DNA from 4 places in the Paenibacillus sp. FSL H8-0537 genome. Region 2 is predicted to be linked to each of the others. Evidence: predicted binding sites of a transcription regulator. Region 2 holds the regulator's gene; each other region holds the start of a gene.
The links. Region 2 encodes Rex, which represses fermentation and respiration genes when NADH is low (regulators of the CRP and FNR family bind a similar motif). Its sites were predicted from a motif close to TTGTGAAATATTTCACAA; they were not measured.
Positions count from the first base shown of each region.

Region 1 (3,158 bases), 1.9 Mb from region 2:
CCATCCCGACGGAAAACGTGCGGCGGAAGCTCCAGCTCCTTTTGATCACCAAGCCTGCTGAATTGCCTGCTTTAGCTTCAGCAGCTGCGGTTGGATTAGCGTTTTGAGTCACATTCCCGTTACTAGTAACACCCGTGATACCAGCATTTGCAGGAGTAACCTCCATTGCAGCGGACCCAGCGGCTATTTCTTGCGCAGCTTGGCCTGCTTCCAGGGCATCAAAGCGCATCGAGCGCATATCGCGCAGCCACCAAAGCCCGAAGCAGATCGAGCCGCTGCTGAACATGCAGACAAGCGTCGGAAACAACGGCGCATCCATCAGCGTCGACCATTTTCCCGACAGATCGTTTCCGGCAAACAGCAGCATCGCCAGCAGCCCCCATTGCGCTCCTTGCAAATTGCCACGGGTAATATCATTGGAATAACGCACCAGCAATATACCCGCGATAATGATAATAAAGGAGCTTAGCTGCGCCATATTCAGCGTCTCGCCCCATACCGCGAAGGCGACAACGACAACAATCGCCGAAGGCAGTGCAGTCAAAATCGCAACAATAGAAGCTTTGCCCACGGCAAAGCCCTTGAACATGCTCGCATTTGCCCCGAAAGAGAGCAGCCCCATCTGCACCCCAATGAGCGATGAAACGGTGAAAGCCGACCCTGTTGCCAGCGTACAAACAAGTGTAATCAGCGCTCCCGAGAAAAATACTCCACACAGCAGCGCATTGCGATTAAGCGCCTGCTGGCTCGTCCAATGATACAAAATCCCCCGCAGCCCAAAGCTCGTCGCCGCCAGCAAGGATAATACAAGCCACATAAATGCCATACCTCCATCTCTGTCTGCCCACACATACTTTCCCTATCATGACAGCTGAAGGTTAGATTGTAAATGCACGAAAATAAGCGGTTTATCTCTATTCAACCTTAGGTCTTCCGACCTGCACATTGTGGACAATCCCCCCTGTTTACATGTGGATAAGTATTGGAGGCAGCGGAAAATACTTAACTTGAACACTGTTGATAATGTGTATAACTCTGTGGATAAGTTGAAAAACAGAGCCTGCACCTCCACTAGCTGGCAGATGAAAATGTGCATATTTTCACGCTTTTTCATCCATGTGACATAGACAAACATGGAATGAACATGGCCGTCACATGATGGGCTGGCTGCCGCATATAATAGCGTAAAGAGGTTAACGGCAGAGGAGATGCAAAAGGATGGCAAACAAAGCGCGCAAGGTCGCCATTGTAGGAGTCGGTCAGGTCGGTTCTAGCTGCGCGTATGCCTTAATTAACCAGTCGATTTGCGATGAGCTGCTGCTCATTGACCGCACGTTCGACCGGGCCTACGCACAGGCGCTCGATTTATCTCACAGCATGGATTTTGTCCATGGGCGGACGAAGGTTGCTGCTGGAACGCTGGAGCAGTGCGGAGATGTGGATGTGATTCTTTTATGTGCAGGGGCGTATCCAGTGGGCAGCGATGATCGGCTGGCTGTGCTGCATACGGTGCGCGAAATTTATGAAACGATGATTCCGCGCATTATGAACAGCGGGTTCAGCGGAATTTTTGTAGCGGCCGCCAATCCTGTGGATATTGTGACGTATGTCGTGTGGGAGCTGTCCGGCATGCCGCGCTGCCAAGTGATTGGCACCGGAACGTCCATCGATTCCTCGCGGCTCAAGACGCTGCTCTGCGAGCATTTTCCCGTTGATGCTCGCAGCGTGCAGGGCTATGTGCTTGGGGAGCATGGCGAGTCACAGTTTCCCGCTTGGTCGCATGTGACGGTTGGCGGCAAGCCGCTGCTGCATATTCTGGCTCAGCATCCCGAGCGCTTTGGAAATGTGAAGCTCGGAGCACTCGCTGAGCAGACCCGCAATGCCGGCTGGGAAATCTATACGCGCAAAGGCTCGACCAGCTTTGGCATCGGTAATGCGCTGGCGCATATTACCCGCTCCATTCTAAGCGACGAACATCGCATTATTGCCGTGTCCGCCATATTAAACGGCGAATATGGCCAGCGGCATGTATGTGCCGGCGTACCCGCCATTATCGCCCGCTGCGGGGTTAAGGAAATCGTCGAGCTCAAGCTGACGACGCGGGAGCAGCGGCTGATGGAGCGCTCATGCTCGATTATACGCCAGGCGATTGAGAGCCTGTCTCTCGTCACCGAGAAAGAATAGCCGACTAAAAACGGATTGATTTTTCTGAAAGGATTCGATATGATAGCTGTTAATTAACATCAAGGAACGGGAGAGTAACCTAAATAGGCGCCATTTCAAGCGAGCTGGAACAGTGAAAGCCGGCAATGGACGGTTAGGTGAAGCGCACCCGGGAGATGGCGGCCTGAAACGAGCAATCGCGCTAGGGACGTCCGGTTCAGCACCGTTACAACGGCGAGATGCCCTTCCTTTATTTTGTTCGGAGGCGGCAACAAGAGTGGTACCGCGGGGATAACAGGCCTCGTCTCTTATTTTTAGAGACGGGGCCTTTTTTGCGTGCTGCTCTGCTCTTGCCTGAACATATATTTTGGAGAGGAAGATGATGATGCTGTTAATGGACAAAATTGCGCTGGCTCTGGCTAATGCACTCGCTCTGCCCGAAGCAGAAATTCGGCCCTTGCTGGAATATCCGCCCAATGAGGAGCTTGGCGATGCTGCTTTCCCCTGCTTTACGTTAGCACGCACGATGAAACAAAGCCCTGCTAACATCGCTGCTTTGCTTGAGCCCCTGCTGATAGACGCGAGCTGGAGCGTTCAGGCTGCCGGCCCCTATTTGAATTTCAAATGGAATCGGGAGCTGACCGCAGCGCAGCTTATCGCAGATTGGGAAAGCGGAAGCCTTATGCAGGCAGCCATGGGGAATGGAGAGCGCGTCATTATCGACATGTCTTCACCCAATATTGCAAAGCCGTTCGGCATTGGGCATTTGCGCTCGACGATGATCGGCAATGCGCTGTATCACATTTTGCGCAAGGTTGGCTATGAGACGGTCAGCGTCAATCATCTGGGCGATTGGGGCACGCAGTTCGGCAAGATGATTACCGCCTATCTCAAATGGGGCGACGAGCAGCAGCTTGCAGCCGATCCCATTAAAGGATATTTGGAGCTGTATGTGCGTTTCCATGAGGAAGCTGAGCAGCACCCCGAGCTGGAGG
Region 1 is NZ_CP150290.1:5,942,717-5,945,874, forward strand. It holds gene MHB80_RS25190 (EamA family transporter) at 1-817, opposite strand, end outside; gene MHB80_RS25195 (L-lactate dehydrogenase) at 1,219-2,184, shown strand; T-box leader at 2,238-2,475, shown strand; gene argS (arginine--tRNA ligase) at 2,543-3,158, shown strand, end outside.
Region 1: a site for Rex is predicted at 1,089-1,106, ahead of MHB80_RS25195 (L-lactate dehydrogenase). Genes of this name have one in related genera too.

Region 2 (3,158 bases):
CCATCCCGTACAACCTGACGGCCGTCTACCCATACATGCTTGACGTCGCGGCCCGAGCCCGCGTACACCAGATGGGACACAATATCCGTCTGTGGGTAAAAATGCGGCTGTTCAATATCGATGGCGATGAAATCCGCCTTCATGCCTTCGCGTAGGCGGCCAATTGAATCTTCCTGCCAAATGGAGCGAGCGCCGTATACCGTTCCCATACGCAAAGCTTCAATGGCAGGAACAACCGTAGGATCGCCAGAAACACCCTTATGCAGCAGAGCCGCAAGGTTGATCTCCTTGAACAGGTCAAGATTGTTGTTGCTCGCCGCGCTATCCGTGCCTAAGGATACCGTTACACCAGCGCGAAGCAAATCAGGAACACGGGCAATGCCGCTTGCCAGCTTGAGGTTGCTGACCGGGTTATGCGATACAGCTACTTTGCGCTGCGCAAGCAGCGCAATTTCCTCGTCATTCAAATGCACCGCATGAGCGACAAGTGCCGGACGCGAGAAGAAGCCTAAATTGTCGAGATGCTGAACGGGACGAACGCCATAATCGCGAACGTTCTGCTCTACTTCGGCAATCGATTCAGACATATGCGTGTGCAGCGGCAAATCATAATCATGAGCAGCCTGCACGAATTTCTCAATATAATCGGGTGGGCATGTATAAGGCGCATGCGGCGAAATCATCGTCGTAATACGGCCATTTGCCTTGCCGTTCCAATCGCGTGCGAAAGCGATCGCTTCCGCCAGCTTCGCTTGCTGCACATCCTCTGGGCAGAGGCCAATGACACCGCGCGTCAGACAGCCGCGAATGCCGGACTGTTCCACGACTTCGGCCAGCTGATCCATGCGGTCATACATATCCACGAAAGCCGTTGTACCGGATTTCAGCATTTCTACCACGGCAAGCGCGCTGCCCGCACGTGTATCAAGGTCGATGTATTTGCCCTCCATCGGCCACATTTTTTGCTCCAGCCAGACTTGCAGGTTTTGATCATCGGAATAGCCGCGCAGCAAGGTCATAGCCGCATGCCCATGTGTGTTTACTAGGCCTGGCATAAAAGCAAGCTTGCTGCCGTCCAGCTTCTGCACATCGGCTTGCAGCCCGGTTGGAGCTTCTGCTCCGATATATGTAATGCGATCATCGGTCACAACCATATGCCCTTGAAGCACATGCTCGCCGTCCTCCATCGTTACAAAACGTCCATTTTCAATCCAAATTTGGCTCATTTTCGTCATTCCTTTCCCTCTCCAAGTAATACGCCAGACTTAGCAGCTCTTTCGTAAAGTCAGCATGATGAATGCGAATTTCTTCTGGTACCTTCAATATCGCTGGCGCAAAATTGAGCAAGCCTTCAATGCCCGCATCTATAAATTGATTAGCAACGTTTTGCGCTTCAAATCCGGGAACGGTAATAATCCCAATTCGAATATTATTCTCCTCAACCGTATGTTTCAGCATATCCATCGGCATTACGGTCAAATTATTAATTTGCGAGCCGATTTTAGATGGATGCACATCAAACACCGCAATAATTTTCATATTGTCTTTAGAATATTTATTATAATTGCATAGAGCATGACCCAAATTACCCGCACCGACAAGCGCCACATTAATCGTCTGATCAAGCTTGAGTATTTGGCGAATTTTTTCAATTAAATATGTCACATCATAGCCGATGCCCTTGCGGCCAAAATCGCCGAAATACGCCAAGTCCTTGCGGATTTGCGCCGGATTTAAATCCAGCTTGACGCCAAGCTCCTGGGACGAAACGGTCTGCACCTCCCGGTTGTTCAGCTCGTTCAGCACTTGCAGGTAAATGGGGAGGCGTCTTACGACGGCCTCCGATATTTTCGTCTGCTTCACCCGTTCTCCTCCTCCTTCTCGGCACCAAGCCATTCTCTCATTCTCGGTACAATTTGTTCGATATGCATATGCTCAATTTTCGGTCCAGGCAAAGAATAGAGAAAATGCTTGCCATAATACGTTTCAATAACCCGCGTATCATAAATAATGACTATCCCTTTATCCTTCGCCGTTCGCACGAGCCTGCCAAATCCTTGCTTGAAGCGAATAACCGCTTGCGGAATCGACAGCTTCATAAATGGATTTTGCTTTTGGCGCTGCAGCAATTCCGACTTCGCCTCCAGCAGCGGATGATTCGGTGGTTGGAATGGCAGTCTGACGATGGCAAGGCAAGTTAAGGCTTCGCCAGGAATGTCAACGCCCTCCCAAAAGCTGCTTGTGCCAAGCAGCACAGACTCCGGCTGCTGTAAAAACCGCCGCGTCAGCTTCGTACGGTTGCCGCTGTCGATGCCTTGGCCTAGCACTTGAATGCTGGTGGCCGCAAGCGCCGCCTTAAGCGGATCGTATACCTGCTTTAGCATGCGGTAAGAGGTAAACAGCACTAGCATTCTGCCATTAGTCTGCTGCACCGCATCTGCTAAGGAAGAGACGAGCATTGAAATAAATGCGGGCTCTCCCGCTGAGCCTTTAAGAACAGGGAAATTGCGCGGAATAATAACGAGCGCTTGTTCACGGTAATTAAATGGCGATGCCAGCTGCACGGTACGCAGCCTTCCCGCTTCTTCAAAGCCGCCAAGACCAAGCTGCTCTTCAGCGAACTGGAATGATTTTTGTACCGATAGAGTGGCGGACGTTAAAATAATGCTGTCCTTCACATCGAATAAATACTGCTGAAGCTGGCTGCTCACATCAATCGGCACCGCATAAAGATGCAGCGATCGATGCTTGTAAGTCATATTGGCTTCCAGCCAGAACACGTCCGTCGTCTGATCGACCTTCATAAAGCTGCGCAGATCATCCTTGACTCTCGTCAAATCGCGTAAAGCGCCATTCAAGTCCGTTACAAGCGCCTGTACCGCCAGCTCATCGATGCGATCTTTAATCTCCTCGGACATTTTCTCAGCCGTCTTCAGCACCCGAATGAGCTCCGTATGAATATTGGTCTCTTCGGCGAGCACTTCGGACCAGCCTTCCGGGAGGCTATCGCCTCGCAAACGGTACACAGATTGATTGTTTTCACCCGTCGCATCAGGAGAAGCTTGAACAAAGCTGTACAGCATCTCAAACAGCCTTTCCCAATGCTCCCTCACTTCCGTAAAGGCGGGAATAATGGTATCAATCGTTTCCAGCCAGCC
Region 2 is NZ_CP150290.1:4,061,945-4,065,102, forward strand. It holds gene MHB80_RS17110 (amidohydrolase) at 1-1,235, opposite strand, end outside; gene MHB80_RS17115 (redox-sensing transcriptional repressor Rex) at 1,207-1,863, opposite strand; gene dinG (ATP-dependent DNA helicase DinG) at 1,860-3,158, opposite strand, start outside.

Region 3 (3,158 bases), 2.9 Mb from region 2:
TATTCGCATTTTACAGTCGCAAAGCTTCAAGCAGGAGCTGGGAGCTATCGAAGGGTATGATTTAACCCGTACCGGGGAAATTACCGCGGAAAGCTGAGAACATCAAAAGCAGGAAGAAGGAACAGCGGATGAACCATTTTAAAACAGGAACAGAGCGGTTTGTACAATTTATTTTAAATAATAAATTTGTTATATTTCTGCTCGTGCTGCTTCTGGTAAGTTTGAATATTTTCGTCATGAGCAAAATCTCCTACGTGTTCACGCCGCTCACCGTATTGTTCAAGACGGTGCTGCTGCCGATTATTTTAGCCGGTGTAGCTTATTATTTGCTAAATCCGATTGTTGACTATTTGGAGACGAAGAAGGCTCCGCGCATTTACTCCATTTTTGTAATCTTTGCGGTCATTTTAGGCTTGCTGACGATTTTGCTGACGGTGGTTATTCCAATTGTAAGCACACAGGTCGTAGGTCTGGTCGAAAATTTACCGGGTTATGCGGATCAGCTGCGAACGAAGTTTGATGAGCTGATGCACAGCGGCGACCTGCGGGATATCGAGCGGTGGCTCAATATAAATCCGTCGGATTTGAGCGGCAATATTACGAAGCGGGCAACAGAGCTGCTAAATGGCGTGTGGCAAAGTGTTGGTTCTTTCGTTGGCGCGCTTAAAGATGTTGTGCTTGCAGTCATCACGCTGCCGTTCATTCTATTCTACTTATTAAAGGATGGTAAAAAGCTGCCGGATTATATTGCTACTATACTGCCAACGAACATGAGGACGCATACGAAGCGTATTATGGGCGAAATGAACGGCCAAATCAGCAGCTACATTAGAGGGCAGATTATTGTGAGCTTCTGCATTGGCCTGCTGCTGTATATCGGTTATTTGATTATTGGGCTCGAGTACTCGCTGGTGCTGGCGCTGATCGCTGCTTGTACAGCTATTATTCCGTATCTGGGTCCAGCTATCGCGATTACGCCCGCTCTCATAGTAGCGATGGTAACCTCACCCGTCATGCTGCTTAAAATGATTGTGATCTGGACCATTGTCCAGCTGATTGAAGGAAAGTTTATTTCTCCGCAAATTATGGGGAAAAGCATGAAGATTCATCCCATTACGATTATTTTCGTCATTTTGACCGCTGGAAATTTGTTTGGATTGGGGGGCATTATTTTAGCCGTCCCAGGCTATGCGGTGCTGAAGGTTATCGCAACGAATTTCTTCCATTGGCTGCAGGCGCGTTCCCCGCTTTACGCAGCGGAGGAAGTGAATGCGGATAATGATTTTAAGCTATAATATAAGCATTATAAATCGGAGGACTGCTGGCATAAGCAGTCCTTTTATTAAAATATAATAAAGGATCTAAAAGTTGTAATTGCAGTTTTTGTCGCAAAGGAATAAAATGAACATGAGTGTGGTCAAGTCCCTCTAATTATGCACCCTTATTGTGAAACATTTCACAATTTCAGGCTTTTTTTTCAGAGGCGGCTTGCCGTTGTAACGGCGTTTAACTAATCATGCAACAAACAACGCAAGGGAGGCATTTTTCGTATGTCGGAAACATTAACAGAGCAAGAAGTACAGACGGGATCTGTACGTAGTGAACTGGACGTTCTGGAGCAATTGCTTAAACCGGAAATCCAAAGCTCGCTGAATCAGCTGGTAGAAAGCTTGCCTAAGCTTGCTGAAATGGTTACTTTGATGACCAAAGCTTATGATGTAGCAACAACTGTGGCGAATGATCAAGTGCTTATGGGCGACATGAAGCATGGTATTGAGGAATTCGTTAAGCCGATTACGGACAAGGCTAAAGGCATTGCATCGGCTGCTGTAGAAGCAAATGATCGTGCACAAGCAGAGCCTACGACAATCGGTCTGTTCGGCATTCTCAAAATGCTGAAAGATCCTCAGGTTCAACAAACATTGCGTTTCGCGCAATCGTTCCTGGATGTATTGGCTGAGCGCAACAAACAACGTTAAGATCGGATCAGAATGAGAACGGAGGAACAGTATGTCTAAGCATATTTTGATTTTGGGTGGCGGATATGGTGGTTTGCTGAGCGCATTGACAACTCGCAAACATTTATCCCCCGAGGAAGCAAGCATTACCGTTGTTAACCGTATTCCATCGCACCAAATCGTAACTGAATTGCATCGTCTGGCTGTTGGCGGCGTTCATGAGAACAACGTTGCTTTGCCGCTGACGAAGCTGTTCAAAGATAAATCCATCAATTTAGTTATCGACACTGTCGACAAAATTGATCCGGACCAGAAGCAAGTTCACCTTTCCAGCGGTGCAAAAACTTCCTACGATACGCTTGTTATCGCTCTTGGTGGCGAAACGGCATTTTTCGGCATTCCAGGCCTTGAAGAGAACAGCCTGACGCTGAAATCGGTTGAGGAAGCTAACCGCGTGAGCGCGCACATTCAAGAGCGCCTTGCTGCGTATGCAAAATCGAAAAACAAAGCTGACGCAACGATCGTTGTTGGCGGCGGCGGCCTGACTGGTATTGAGCTGATCGGTGAAATTGCCGACATGCTGCCAAAATGGTGTGAGCAAAGCGGCGTAAACATCAGCGAAGTATCGGTATACAACGTTGAAGCAGGCCCGTCGATCCTGGCTGGTTTCCCTTCAGAGCTTGTTGACCGTGCGAAAGCAAGCCTTGAGAAACGCGGCGTTCAATTGCTGATGGGTATTGCGGTTACAGAAGTGAAAGGCAACGAAGTTATTTTGAAAGACGGTCAAACGCTTGTGGCTAACACATTCGTATGGACGGGCGGCGTTACAGGCAACCCTGTCGTAGCAAACTGCGGTATCGAAGTGAACCGTGGCCGTGCGACAGTGAATGAGTTCCTGCAATCGACTTCGCATCCTGAAGTTTACCTGGCTGGCGACAACGCAGTTGTATTTAGCCCGGATGGCCGTCCATATCCGCCAAGTGCACAAATCGCATGGCAAATGGGCGAAGCAATCGGCTACAACTTGTTCGCGCAATCCAAAGGCTTGCCGCAAAAATCGTTTGAATTCGTTAACTCCGGCGTTCTTGCGAGCCTTGGCCGCAAAGATGCAATCGGAACAATTGGCGCAAGCCAGCTTCGTCTGAGAGGCACTGCAGCTTCCCTGATGAAGGAAGCAAGTAACGTTCGTTACTTGACGCA
Region 3 is NZ_CP150290.1:6,976,513-6,979,670, reverse strand. It holds gene MHB80_RS29530 (helix-turn-helix transcriptional regulator) at 1-97, shown strand, start outside; gene MHB80_RS29525 (AI-2E family transporter) at 129-1,295, shown strand; gene MHB80_RS29520 (DUF1641 domain-containing protein) at 1,551-1,979, shown strand; gene MHB80_RS29515 (NAD(P)/FAD-dependent oxidoreductase) at 2,011-3,158, shown strand, end outside.
Region 3: a site for Rex is predicted at 1,445-1,462, ahead of MHB80_RS29520 (DUF1641 domain-containing protein). Genes of this name have one in related genera too.

Region 4 (3,158 bases), 2.6 Mb from region 2:
TCGAGCAGGGTTGATACGTTCAGCACAGCGCCTTCATCCTGCAGAATAGCGGTGCAGATGCGGTCAAGCGCCAAAGCGATGGCGTAATACGTTGCGCCTTTTGCTTCGATAATTTGGTAAGCGGCATCGCGTGTGCCGGTGAAGATCCGGTCCTTCTGCTCGTCGTTCAGCCCAAGCTCCGTACCCGCAACATTCGACAGGCTCCATACCGGCAGCTCGGAATCGCCATGCTCCCCGATAATCGGCGCGTGGACGCTGCGCGGATCAATGTTCAGCTCTTCGCCAATCAGATAGCGGAAGCGCGCACTGTCGAGCAGGGTACCCGAACCGATGACGCGGTTGACGGGCCAGCGCGATTTTCGCAGGGAGAAGTAGCTCATGACGTCTACGGGGTTCGAAGCAATGAGCAGAATGCCATCGTCATTATATTTCAAGACTTCATCAATAATTTGGTCGAAGATCGCAACGTTGCGCTTCAGCAGCTGAATGCGCTCTTCGCCCGGACGCTGCGCTACACCCGCCGTAATAATAATGATGTCCGCGCCTTTGCAGTCCTCGTAAGTGCCCGCCCATACCTTCGTGCCGCCAAGGAACGGCATGCCGTGGTTCATGTCGAGCGCATCGCCGATTGCTTTTTTCTCATTGGCATCAATGAGCACCAGCTCATCCATGCGATTGCGAAGCAGAAGCGTATAGGCGGTTGTCGAGCCTACAGCCCCAGCGCCAATGACAACAATTCTTGATTTTTTCATATCCGATCTCTCCCCGTCTAATGGTGTACTTACTCTTGCGTGTGATCCTCTTTGTCGAAATAAGGCTTGTTCACGAAATAATACATATATGCCATTAAAACGCCGCCGCCAATCAGATTGCCGAGTGTGACAGGCACAAGATTGTGAATGACGCCGCCGTAAGTAATCGTGTCTGGATGGTCGACGACTAGTGCGATGGCGAAGGTGCACATGTTGGCAATGCTATGCTCGTAGCCCGAAATAAAGAAGCAGAAGACGAACAGCATCATCGAAAACATTTTTGCCCCGTCATGCTTCATGCCCATCGGAATGAAAAAGGCGAGACAGACAAGCCAGTTACATAAAATCGCCCGGAAAAAAAGCTCCATTGACGAAGTATGCATTTTCGCTTCGACGACGCTGAGCAGGAACGTATTGACCTTCTCGCTGTCGAACAGTCCGGTTGTCATAATGAGCAGCGCGAACACGGCTGCGCCTAGCAGGTTGCCACCGTAGCTTGTCAGCCACATTTTGATAGCGTCGGTCCATTTGAGCTTGCGCCGGAGCGCGGTAAACGAATAATAAAACGTATTGCCGGTAAACAAGTCGCCGCCGCCGTATGCGATGAGAATAATAGCAGCTCCGAACGTAAGCGCGGCCATCGGATAAGCGAGTGGAGAATGCTCGGCGTAAAAAAAGTTACCCGTCTTGAAGGCGACGATAACGCCAAAGCCGATGAACATGCTGGCGAGCATGGACCTGGAAATATAGCGAATGCGGCTTTGCTTAAAAATCATATGCTTCTTCTGTGCGAGCTGCTCGACTTTGCGTAGCGCTTCTGTTTCCATGAGCCATCACTCCTCTTGCTGCTTACTGAGGTTAGAATAACACAGGGAGGCGCAATCGATTGTGACATTCATCACAGGTTACGGCGCAAATTGTTACAGAATAAGGGATTTTGGGCCATTTGGACAACTACTGAGCTAATGATTATTCCTGTAATGGCAAAAATTAGGTAGTCTTTTGGTAGATGCAAACGGAGGTGCACATCTATTTGCATAAAAGTAGAGGCATTTAAGGATGAGACTTCATCACAACCCAATTAAATGGAATAAAGGAGAGTTTATTCGATGAAAAAATGGATTGGTGCTCTATTATCTTTGGCCCTTATTATTGCTATTGCTGGTGTGCAGCCTGCCCCTGTATCGGCGGCCGAAGTTGTAAACGCTACCATTATTGTGCCTAAAAATACGACCTACAATGGTCAAGGCAAAGTTTTTGTAGCGAACCCGAGCACGCTCGGTGATGGCAGCCAAGCGGAAAATCAAAAGCCAGTATTTCGTCTGGAGGCAGGCGCAACGCTGAAAAATGTTATTATCGGCGCCCCAGCTGCAGATGGCGTTCACTGCTATGGCAGCTGTAATATTGAGAATGTGACTTGGCAGGATGTAGGCGAGGACGCTTTGACGCTAAAATCTTCCGGTACGGTTAATATTACAGGCGGCGGCGCATACAAAGCCTATGACAAGGTGTTTCAAATGAATGCATCCGGCACAATTAATATTAAAAATTTCAAGGCCAATGACATCGGCAAGCTCGTTCGTCAAAATGGCGGCTCATCCTATGCGGTATCCATGAATGTATCAAATAGCGATATTTCCAAGGTGAAGGATTCAATTTTGCGCACCGATAGCAGTTCGACAACGGGCAAAATCACTAACACGCGTTATTCCAACGTACCAACGCTGTTCAAAGGTTTTGCTTCCGGCAAAACCAGCCAATCTGGAAACACGGCTTATTAGGAACTCCTTTCAGCTGGAACGTTGTCGCAGCCCGCTTAAGGCTGCTGCAACGCTCCATCAGCTCGAAAAGATGACCGCCCCCCGTAAGTAAGCCTGTTTATACATCTTTAACAGGGTCTGTGCCGAGATTAGGCGGCATGGGCTCTGTTTCCCATTTTGCGACAATTAACATATCTATATGTCGGGCGGAGCGCAGCATATCATGCACAATCGTTTGGCGGAAGAGCGTCTGCCACGGCTTCCTGCGCGACTGCCCAATAATGAGCTGAGTTGCTTGCAGGGCGTTTATTTTTTGCAGCAAAATCCCGCTAATCTCTTGGCGTTTGTTCGCAGCACTTACAGCTAGTTGACCTCCAAGCCGCTCGCATAGCTGCCGTAGTGTTTGGAGCCGCTTTTGCTGCGTCTCGGTTTGCTGCATTTTACTGCTGTGCACATAGTGGACATGCCATTCTGCCTTCAAGCGGTGAGCGATGCGAAAGCCGCGGCGAATAAGCCTTTCCGCCTGATCGCCCAAATCGATGCATACAAAAATCACCTCGCGCTTGCGCCAAGGTCCCCGAAGCGAAGGTCCGCGTTTCCATGACTCCAGCCGTTCATCAACATCATCTGCAATTTCGCGCAGTGC
Region 4 is NZ_CP150290.1:6,641,449-6,644,606, reverse strand. It holds gene MHB80_RS28140 (L-lactate dehydrogenase) at 1-752, opposite strand, end outside; gene MHB80_RS28135 (formate/nitrite transporter family protein) at 782-1,579, opposite strand; gene MHB80_RS28130 (pectate lyase) at 1,862-2,533, shown strand; gene MHB80_RS28125 (histidine kinase) at 2,631-3,158, opposite strand, start outside.
Region 4: a site for Rex is predicted at 1,639-1,656, ahead of MHB80_RS28135 (formate/nitrite transporter family protein). Genes of this name have one in related genera too.